3 regions of the Rhodococcus baikonurensis genome follow, and region 3 is predicted to be linked to each of the others. Evidence: riboswitches for the same ligand, from Rfam matches in the RefSeq annotation. Region 3 holds a riboswitch; each other region holds the start of a gene.
The links. Region 3 has a riboswitch for thiamine pyrophosphate ahead of ABWI03_RS23545 (TenA family protein). Riboswitches for the same ligand answer to the same signal wherever they lie in the genome.
Positions count from the first base shown of each region.

Region 1: another riboswitch for thiamine pyrophosphate. It lies ahead of ABWI03_RS24240 (3-oxoacyl-ACP reductase); the one in region 3 lies ahead of ABWI03_RS23545 (TenA family protein).
Region 2: another riboswitch for thiamine pyrophosphate. It lies ahead of thiO (glycine oxidase ThiO); the one in region 3 lies ahead of ABWI03_RS23545 (TenA family protein).

Region 1 covers NZ_JBEUOQ010000012.1:41,549-44,775, forward strand. The annotation lists gene ABWI03_RS24235 (LLM class flavin-dependent oxidoreductase) at 1-1,181, opposite strand, end outside; gene ABWI03_RS24240 (3-oxoacyl-ACP reductase) at 1,181-1,945, opposite strand; TPP riboswitch at 1,963-2,056, opposite strand; gene ABWI03_RS24245 (DoxX family protein) at 2,194-2,631, shown strand; gene ABWI03_RS24250 (AurF N-oxygenase family protein) at 2,736-3,227, shown strand, end outside.
Region 2 covers NZ_JBEUOQ010000003.1:292,334-295,560, forward strand. The annotation lists partial or broken gene ABWI03_RS08995 (NUDIX hydrolase) at 1-370, shown strand, start outside; gene ABWI03_RS09000 (hypothetical protein) at 598-729, opposite strand; gene thiE (thiamine phosphate synthase) at 977-1,672, opposite strand; TPP riboswitch at 1,699-1,846, shown strand; gene thiO (glycine oxidase ThiO) at 1,846-2,925, shown strand; gene thiS (sulfur carrier protein ThiS) at 2,922-3,137, shown strand; gene ABWI03_RS09020 (thiazole synthase) at 3,130-3,227, shown strand, end outside.
Region 3 covers NZ_JBEUOQ010000011.1:92,805-96,031, forward strand. The annotation lists gene ABWI03_RS23540 (ABC transporter substrate-binding protein) at 1-971, opposite strand, end outside; gene ABWI03_RS23545 (TenA family protein) at 971-1,714, opposite strand; TPP riboswitch at 1,702-1,797, opposite strand; gene ABWI03_RS23550 (carboxylesterase/lipase family protein) at 1,902-3,227, shown strand, end outside.

The DNA of each region.
Region 1 (3,227 bases), on a different contig from region 3:
CCCTGGGGATAGGTCGGTGGCATCAGGTTGAAGCCGTCGGCGCCGCGACCGCGCAACCAGGATTCCATCTCGTCGGCAATCGACTCCGGTGTGCCGATCATCGTTGCGTGACCACCACCTGCAGCCAGCGTTCCGAGGAGTTCCCTCACAGTCGGTGCGTCCTTCTCGACGATCCGCAGAATAGTTGCGTAGCGTCCCTGCGGCCCGGTGAATGCTTCGAGTGGAGGCAACGGAGGCACGGGCCCGTCGAGATCCCAGTTCTCGCAATCCTGCCCGGTGAACAACGAGAGTTGGCGTATCGATTGTTCGGTGGGCAGCAGGAGATCAAGTTCGGCCTTCTTCGCCCGTGCCTCGGCGACGGTGCTGCCGACGTAGGTGACCAATCCCGGCATGACGGCGACCGAGTTCGAATCCCGGCCGGCGCGCTCGATTCTCGATTTCACGTCCGCGTAGTAGCTCTGTGCGCTGGGTAGGTCGTAGGCAACCGAATAGACTGCCTCGGCGCGTCGCGCCGCCAGATCGCGACCCTGCTCGGACGCCCCTGCCTGGAACAACACCGGCCTACCTTGTGGGGAGCGCGGAACCGTCAACGGCCCGTCCACCCGAAAATGTTTGCCGTCGTGATCGATTCGAGAAATCCTGCTTGCGTCGGCAAAACGCCCCGACCGGTCGAGAATCAGCGCGTCTTCCGACCATGAATCCCACAATGCGAGGGCCACGTCGACGAATTCGTCGGCTCGTTCGTATCGGGACGCATGATCGGGCATCGCCTCGAGGCCGTGGTTGCGCGCTTCCTGGTCGAACATCGAGGTCACGACGTTCCAACCGGCCCGTCCGCCGCTGATGTGGTCGAGCGACGCCAGCATTCGTGCTGCGTGAAATGGCGTGTAAAAGGTCGTGGAGATGGTGGTGACCAGGCCGACGTTCGCCGTCGCTCGTGCCATGGCAGTCAATGCGGTGATCGGTTCGAGAAACCACGACGCACCAGACTCGGGTTCTCGAACACTGTGACCGTCCGCGAAGAAAACGGCGTCCAGCTTCCCGCGTTCGGCGATCTGGGCAAGCGACTCGTAATACGTGATGTCGCCGAGACTTTCGACAGGTGAGTCGCGGTGTCGCCACGCCGCACTGTGGTGTCCGCAACCGAGCAGGAACGCACCTATCCGTAGTTGTGCGCCCATCAGTTCTTGACGAGTCCGCCGTCGACAACCAGGTTCTGGCCGGTCACGGCCCGCGACCATGGTGAGGCGAAAAAGAGTGCGGCGTCGGCAAATTCGTCCGGTGTGGTGACTCGGCGCAGGGGAGTGCTCGCCGCGATCATGTCGAAGACGGCTTCCGGTGTCGCGGCACTCGCATCGGTGGTACGGAGCAAGCCGCCGGAGACCATGTTGACTGTGATCCCGTCCGGACCGAGGTCGGCGGACAGTGTCCGTGTCAGTGCCAACAGTGCAGCCTTGGCGGCGGTGTAGTCGTGGTACGGAACTACCGGATTCTGGACCAGATTGGTTCCGACAGTGATGATTCGGCCGAAGCCGAGTTCGCGCATGCCGGAGAGTGCCGCCTGAGTGGTGTTGAGTGCGCCGGCAACGGCTCCGCGTAGTTGAGAGTCGAAGTCGGCCCAGGTGATCGTGTCCGCGTTCGGCCGGGCATCGCCGTTGAACGAGAAGTCGACGAGTGCATTGTCGACCACGGTCGAGATCGGTGCGTCGAATCGCTCGCGCGCGGCGGTGAACAACTGGTCGACGGAACTGCGGTCCGTCACGTCCGCCTGGATTGCGTAGGCGCGATCCTCGCCCAGTTCGGTGACCAGGGCCTGGGCGGCATCACGGCTCTTGTTGTAGTTCACGATCACCCGGGCCCCCGAGCGGGAGAATGCTCGGCTCAGTGCGGCGCCGAGCCCGCGGGCGCCACCGGTGATCAGAACGATCTGCTCGTCCAGGTTCAATGCGCGCTGAAATTGCTGTTCGGTCATGTCGACATCCCTCCGCCAGTGCTAACTGGTCAGGTTCATCGGGTCTGATCTCAGCCGACTTTTTCGGCACCCCGTGTCGCCGTCCATCAGACCACGAGAGGTGAATCGTCCTGAACGCCGGGTGCGTAGTAACGACGGCGCGATGAGTTTTCGATCGCTCGGGAGTCGTAATTGCAAGCGAAGTGGCAACCGGCCGCTCGCCTTCGCCCCGGGAGATTCCGATGACCACCCAGCCTGCCCACCACGACACCCTTTCCGGTAACGGCACGACGACGCCTTCGGCCACGGCTCGCAAGGTCGGATACGTGCTCAGTGGCCTGTTCGTCCTTTTCATGCTTTTCGACGGCATCATCCACATTCTCAACCTTCAGACCGTCAAGGACGCCTCGGCCGAATTGGGGCTGCCGAACTCGCTGGCATTGACGGCCGGAGTTGTGCAGCTGATCTGCCTTGCGCTGTACGTGATTCCGCGAACGTCGATACTCGGCGCGATTCTGCTCACCGGTTATCTGGGTGGCGCTGTGCTGACCAACCTTCGAGCTGAACAGCCTCTGCTGAGCACAACCTTGTTCGCCGTCTACACCGGGATCGTCATGTGGGCGGGACTGTATCTCCGAGATGAGAAGGTTCGCGAGATCATCCCGGTGCGGCGGGCCTGAAATCAGACCTCCGAAAGGGTTGCGTGGGACGCGGTGTCCCATTATGTTTGACCTCATTCAAGTCCGTCGACTGCAATCGACGGACTGGCCGTGAGGAGACACCGATGGCTCGGTCAGCGTCGATCGAAGCGGAAAAGCCGTACCACGAGGTACTGCAGACTTTGTCCGAGGGCTCAGTTGCCCGCAGTTTCGATCCCTATCTCGACATCGACTGGGATTCAGCAGAGTTCGCGATCGATCCACATGATCCGAGGTGGGTACTCTCGTCCGTCTCGGACCCACTCGGAGCGACGCAGTGGTACCAGGATCAGTCGTTGGAGCGTCGAATCGCCATGGGAATGTGGCGTCAGGCGAACGTGACCAAGGTGGGTTCGGCCTTCGAGAGCATTTTGATCCGGGGAATGCTGCAGTACATCATGGCGCTGCCTAACCAGTCGCCGGAGTTCCGCTACTGCTTGCACGAGATGACCGAAGAGTGCAATCACATCCAGATGTTCCAGGAACTCGTCAATCGCATGGACATCGACGTGCCGGGTATGCGTCCGATGTTCCGGCGACTCTCGCCCGTCATCGGAGTGCTGGGTGCCAAGTTCCCG
Region 2 (3,227 bases), on a different contig from region 3:
GCGTGCCCCCGATTCGGACGGATCACCCATGGTATTGCTGCAGCATCGTGCGGCGTGGAGCCATCAGGGTGGAACGTGGGCACTGCCCGGCGGAGCGCGGGACTCACACGAGAGCACGACGCACGCTGCAGTCCGGGAGGCACACGAAGAAGCAGGTATTGCCGAGGACGCCGTCCGCGTTCGCGGGGAAGTAGTGACGATGCGCGCCGAGAGCGGGTGGACGTACACCACCGTCGTGGCTGATGCTGCGCATCCGCTGTCGACGGTTGCCAACGGTGAGAGCACCGAGTTGCGGTGGGTGCGTGAAGCCGACGTCGACTCACTGCCGCTGCATCCGGGATTCGGTTCCTCGTGGCCTGAGCTCCGGACCGAGCCGGTTGTGTCGGTGGACGGCGACCCGCACACCGTCGTGCTCGAGGACGGCGGATTCGGATGGTTGTCGGGTAATTCTCCTGAAGGCAGTGATCAGAACCTGTCCGAGGCGAGCAATACCCAGTTGTAGCGACGCAGTCTCAACAGGTCATATACACAGCAGAAGGGCCGGACTCCTGAGGAGTCAGGCCCTTCCGTGTTTCGGTCTCCCGACCGAAACGAGGCTCAGCTGAGCGAGTTCAGCGCCGTGATGAAGCTGACCGCGGTGATACCGAGCTTGAGCAGCTCGCTGATCTTGCCGAGGTTCAGGTCTTCGAGCGATTCGGTGCTGAGCGAGCCGGTGTCGAGGGATCCCATTTAGTGCTCCTAGGTTCAGTTAGTAACTGGAGGTAAACTACAACAAACCGAATGGGATGTGACACGCAATCGGAGCAACTGTGATCAAGATCACGCATTCCGACTTTTCGGACATCAAATCGCACCTAGGAACTGGGGGTTTGTTGTCTGATCGGACAACTTCCGTTCATGTTTCGAGTCAGGCGTGCTGACCCGTAACTGTGCGGAATCGCCCGGCAAACAGTTGACGGTCGCCAGTTACCGGTTTTCAGCGTCCGGCGACGGCTGCGGCGAGGCGTTGCGCGGCCGCCTGGGGATCTGACGCGTGGGTGATTGCACGCACGACGACGATGCGTGTGGCACCGGCGTCGAGCAGCTCTGGCAGGCGCTCCTCGTCGATACCGCCGATCGCGAACCAGGGGCGCGGCGGCGCGGCGTCGGCGGTCGATCGAACCAGTTCCAAACCGGACGCACTTCGATTCGGTTTGGTCGGTGTCGCCCACACCGGTCCGGTGCAGAAGTAGTCGACGCCCTCTTCGATGGCGGCCAGACTGGCCTGCGCGCGACTGCTCGTCGAACGGCCGATGACGACGTCTTCACCGACAACGGTTCGCGCGTAGGGGACCGGAATGTCGTTCTGGCCGAGGTGGAGGATGTCGGCACCGGAAGCCATCGCGAGATCCGCGCGATCGTTGACGGCCAACAATGCGCCGTGGCGTCGCGCTGCTGCCGCGAGAATGCCCAGCGCTACCAGTTCGTCCTTGGCCTCGAGCGGGCCGAACTCGCGCTCACCGGCGGATCCCTTGTCACGCAATTGGATGATGTCGACTCCGCCGGACAAAGCGGCCTCGGCGAACTGCGCGAGGTCGCCTTTCTCGCGGCGCGCGTCGGTGCACAGGTACAGCCGTGCTGCTGCCAGGCGCTCGCGCCGGTCGATGTCGTTACTGGGATGTGTGGGGTGCACGGAGCAAACGGTAGCCTCTAGGGAGCAAGGTTCGACACGGGAGTCCTGAAACGTCGTAGTCACTTTTTTGTCGTGACTGTGAGGTTCGTGGGGCTGAGAGGGGATCGCGACCAGATCCCGACCGTCAGACCTGACCCGGATCATGCCGGCGCAGGAAGTGGAGGTGGAGTTTCGTGAGTACACACGCTCGTACGGTGTCAGTGGTCGGCGGCGGTGTCATCGGTCTCGCCATAGCGTGGCGCGCAGCCCGCGACGGGTGGTCCGTTCGGTTGTACGACCCGTCCATTGGATCAGGGGCTTCGTGGGTGGCGGGCGGAATGCTTGCACCGCTTTCCGAAGGCTGGCCGGGTGAAGAAACAGCGTTGACGGTTGGTGCAGCGTCCCTGGAACGGTGGCCGGCGTTCGGTGAGGAGCTCGGAAAATTCGGGCAATCGGTCTTCACCGCGGACAGTTCGCTGACGGTGGCACTCGATGCTGCCGACGCGCAGGACCTGCAGACCATCGCCGAGTGGGTGAGCTCGCAGGGGCACGAACTCGAAGTTCTCGGTCGCGCGCGCATCCGTGAACTCGAACCGATGCTGGGCCGGGGCATCCGGTCGGGGTTGATGGCCGTCGGTGAATCCGCCGTCGACAACAGACTTCTGCTGGAGGCGCTGCAGAAGGCCTGCGCGGAAACCGGCGTCGAATTGATCGCGCGCGCCGTCAACGACCTCGCGGAACTGGATACCGATCAGGTAGTGCTCACCGCCGGTATCGCGTCACCCAAGCTGTGGCCCGGGCTACCGGTACGCCCGGTCAAAGGCGAGATTCTTCGCCTGCGGAGTAGGCCTGGAGTCACCCCGGCACCCAGTCGAACGATCCGTGGCAGCGTCCACGGCCGGCCGGCCTATCTCGTCCCGCGAGGCGACGGAATCGTCGTCGGCGCAACACAATACGAGTCCGGTGAGGACACACAGGTCACGATGGCCGGAGTACGGGACTTGATCAACGACGCCGAGGCGCTGATGCCGGCGATCGGCGAATACGAACTGTACGAATGCGCGGCAGGCCTGCGTCCCATGACGCCGGACAACCTGCCGTTGATCGGGCGCGTGTCCGATCGTGTCGTCGTCTCCACCGGGCACGGGCGCAACGGGGTCCTGCTGACGCCCGTCACCGCCGATGCGACGCTCGCGTTGTTGAACGGCACATCTTTGGTCGAGGTAAAAGGAACCGAACCCGAGCGGTTCGCAGTAGCTAAGGAAAATTCATGAGTGAGCAGGTCCCGATCGGGATCACCGTCAACGGCGAAGATCTCGAGTTCGATCGAGCAGTCACGGTGACCGAACTTCTGACGCACCTCGAGTTGCCGAGCAAGGGCATCGCCGTCGCCGTCGACGGTGCGCTCTTTCCTCGCGGGCGCTGGGACGAATCCGTCGGACGTGGTTGGGAAATCGAGATCCTCACGGCGGTGCAGGGTGGCTGAGCAGGACCTTCTCACTATCGCGGGCCGCAGTTTCGGTTCCCGGCTCATCACCGGAACCGGCGGCGCCGCCAACCTCGCGGTGCTCGAGGA
Region 3 (3,227 bases):
AACGGCTTCCCATCCGGTCCGGCGAGCAACCCGTTGTCGAAGAGGAATCCCGAGTAGCCCGACCAGGTTTCGAGATTCTGGGCGCCCACGACGCCGTTGGCGTCTTTCATGTAGTCGGCGGCGAGCATCCGCTGGCTCTCACGGACGAGGTCTTCGTCGGTGAATGCTCCGGGATTCGCGTCGATGAGGTCCTGGGCGGCCTGGTCCGGGTTGTCGGCAGCAGTCTGATAACCGCGTTGAACGGCCTTGACGAACTTGCGTGCCTCGTCGGGATGGTCCTTCAACCACTGCTGGTTGCCGTTGATCACGATCGAATACGCATCGGGGAAGCCGTAATCGGTGTACTGGAAGTACCGCATCGGAGTTCCGTTTCGCTCCGCTTCGAGGCCTTCCCAAGCAAAGTAGGAGACGGTGAAGTCTGCCTGGCCCGAGTACACGGCTTCGTACGCGGACGTTCCGAGGGTGACCGTCGTGAAGTTCCCGGTTCCGCCGTCGTTGCGGATGATCTGCTGCAGCGTCTCGACTTCACCCGGATCGCCGAACCCGGCGTACGTCTTTCCGTCGAGATCACGCGGACGCGTGATGTCCGCACGATCCGCCTTCACGCCGATGCCGGTGGCGCGGTGCTGAAGTGGCGCGATGACGGACGTCGTGGCGGCGCCGGCCGCACGGGCGAACGTGGCCTGACTCTGTGTGCTGATGCCGAACTCCGCGTTACCGGCGTCGACGAGGGTGTCGGGCGAGGTGTTGTTGTACGGCAGGATCGAGACGTCCAGACCGGCGTCCTCGAAGTAGCCCTCTTGGAGGGCAACGTACAAACCGGTGTGGTTCGTGTTCGGTGTCCAGTCGAGTGCGAACCGAATGGTCCCGTCGGAAGAGCCGGTGTCAGAGGCGCATCCGGTCAGAACCGTGAATGCGGCTGCGATCGCGGCAGAGGTGGCAAGCGTGCGGCGTAGCGCCGCAAACGACATCACGACGCCGGCCAAGGCTGCTGGTGGAGTGCGGAATCCCAGAACATCAGCTCGTAGCGACTGGCCATGCGGAACGCTTCACTCATCGCCTCTCGCTCTGTCTCGGTGGCAGCTTCAGCCGCAACATCGACCAGTACGCGAGCCTGCGCCACCGACTCGTGGAATTCGGGTGCGTCGTAGGTCGTGACCCACTGTGCGTACGGATGCGACGGATCGGCGTCGAGTACCTCGCGCGCTGAAGCGGCAAGATCGCGGCCGACCTCGGCGTAGATCCAGAAGCAGGGGAGTACTGCCGCTGCGGAGACCGGGTAAGGCGCCGTTGCCGCAGTCGCCGTCAGATACGAGACGTATCCCAGGCAGGCCTGCGAATGCTCCAGCCGCTGCGAACCGGGTGGAAGAATTCCACCAGTCAGCAAACCGTCGTGAAGCGCAGATTCCACCGTCGCTGCCGTGGACGCGGAATTCGACCAGAAGCCCGCGGCCTGCGGATCCGGGGCGTGGGCCGCGACCAGGGACAACGCTTTCGAATATCCCTCGAGATAGAGCTTGTCCTGCTCGATGTACGTGCGGAACGCGTCGAGAGGCAACGTTCCGTCGCCGAGGCGGCGGAGGAACTCGAGCGAGTCGATCGACTCGCGGAGGACCTTCGTCTCGGCCCAGAGTCGATCGGTGAACCGATCCGTCGACGGCGCTGTGGCCACCGAGTTTTCGGCAGAATTGTATGCAGGCTGCGTAGTAGCCATGACATCCCTTCGTCAGCATTACCTGATCAGGTTCCCGGGTGTGTTCTCAGCCCCGCCCATGCGGAGCACCCCGTGTCAGAACTAGGCGACCTTAACACCGAGGGATTGTGTACTCGGCGCACACCCGTCCGAGATTGGTAGGTTTGGTCTTGATTGCCACACGCGCGGGTCGGGAGGGGATTCAGACATGGAGACCGACGTTCGACCAAATCTCGGCGAGGACGGAACACTGGTGATCCGTGCCAGAGGCGGTGAAGCCCGCGGGTATCCGGATGGCGGTGTGTTCGCGTGGAAGGGCATGCCCTACGCAGCAGCGCCGGTGGGTGCACGGAGGTTCCGCGCGCCGCAACCCGCAGAGCCGTGGGACGGGGTGCGCGACTGTCGTGAATTCGGGCCGATCGCGCCGCAAGGTCAGAGTCCGGCGGTTCCGATCGATCGGGCTTTCAAGATCGACGAGGACTGCTTGTCGATCAACGTCTGGGCCCCGCGACCCGACGGCACGCCTCGACCGGTGATGGTGTGGATTCACGGCGGCGCCTACTGCCTCGGGTCTGCCGCCCAAACGATCTACGACGGCCGTCATCTGGCTGAAACCGGTGACGTCGTTCTCGTCTCCTTCAACTATCGCGTCGGCGCACTGGGATTCTTGGACCTGTCCGCGTTTTCCACCGGGGATACCGTTTTCGAATCGAACTGTGGTCTGCGAGACCAGATTGCGGCGCTCGAATGGGTTCGAGACAACATCGACGCCTTCGGTGGTGACCCGAGTGCGGTGACCGTGTTCGGTGAGTCCTCAGGCGCAGGATCCATCACGACGCTCATGACCTGTCCGAGCGCCGAAGGTCTGTTCCATCGTGCGATTGCCCAGAGTCCTCCCGCGACCTCCGTCTACGGGGCCGAGCGCGCCAAGACCGTGGCAGAGCGGTTTCTCGAACTGCTCTCGATCGACCCTGAAGACGCAGGCGATCTGCTGACCACGGATCTCGAACTTCTCGTGAAGGCAAGCGATGACCTGGTCAACGAGATTCCGACACGGATTCCGGGAACTTTGGCAATGGCACCCGTCGTCGATCGAGATCTGGTGCCGCACTACCCGGTTGCGGCTTTCCAGAAGGGATACGCGCACCGAATCCCACTGATCATCGGTTCCAACAAGGACGAGGCGTCGATCTTCAAGTTCATGAAGTCGCCGCTGATGCCGGTGAGCGCGCAGTCCGTCGAGGCAATGCTCCAATTACTGGCGGACGATCACCCCGACATCTCCGCGACCAAACTTGCCGAGATCATGTCGGCCTACCCAGATCACGCGAAACCGAGTGGCGCGCTGGCGCTCTCACGGGACGCGGCGTTTCGCATGCCGACTCTGTGGATCGCCGACGCTCACTGCAGGCATTCCCCCACGTGGGTGTACCGCTTCGATCACGCGACGCCGATGCTCAAAGCCGCACGGATCGGCGCGGGTCACGCGACGGAATTACCTTATGTCTTCGGCAATTTCGGGACCCTGAACGTC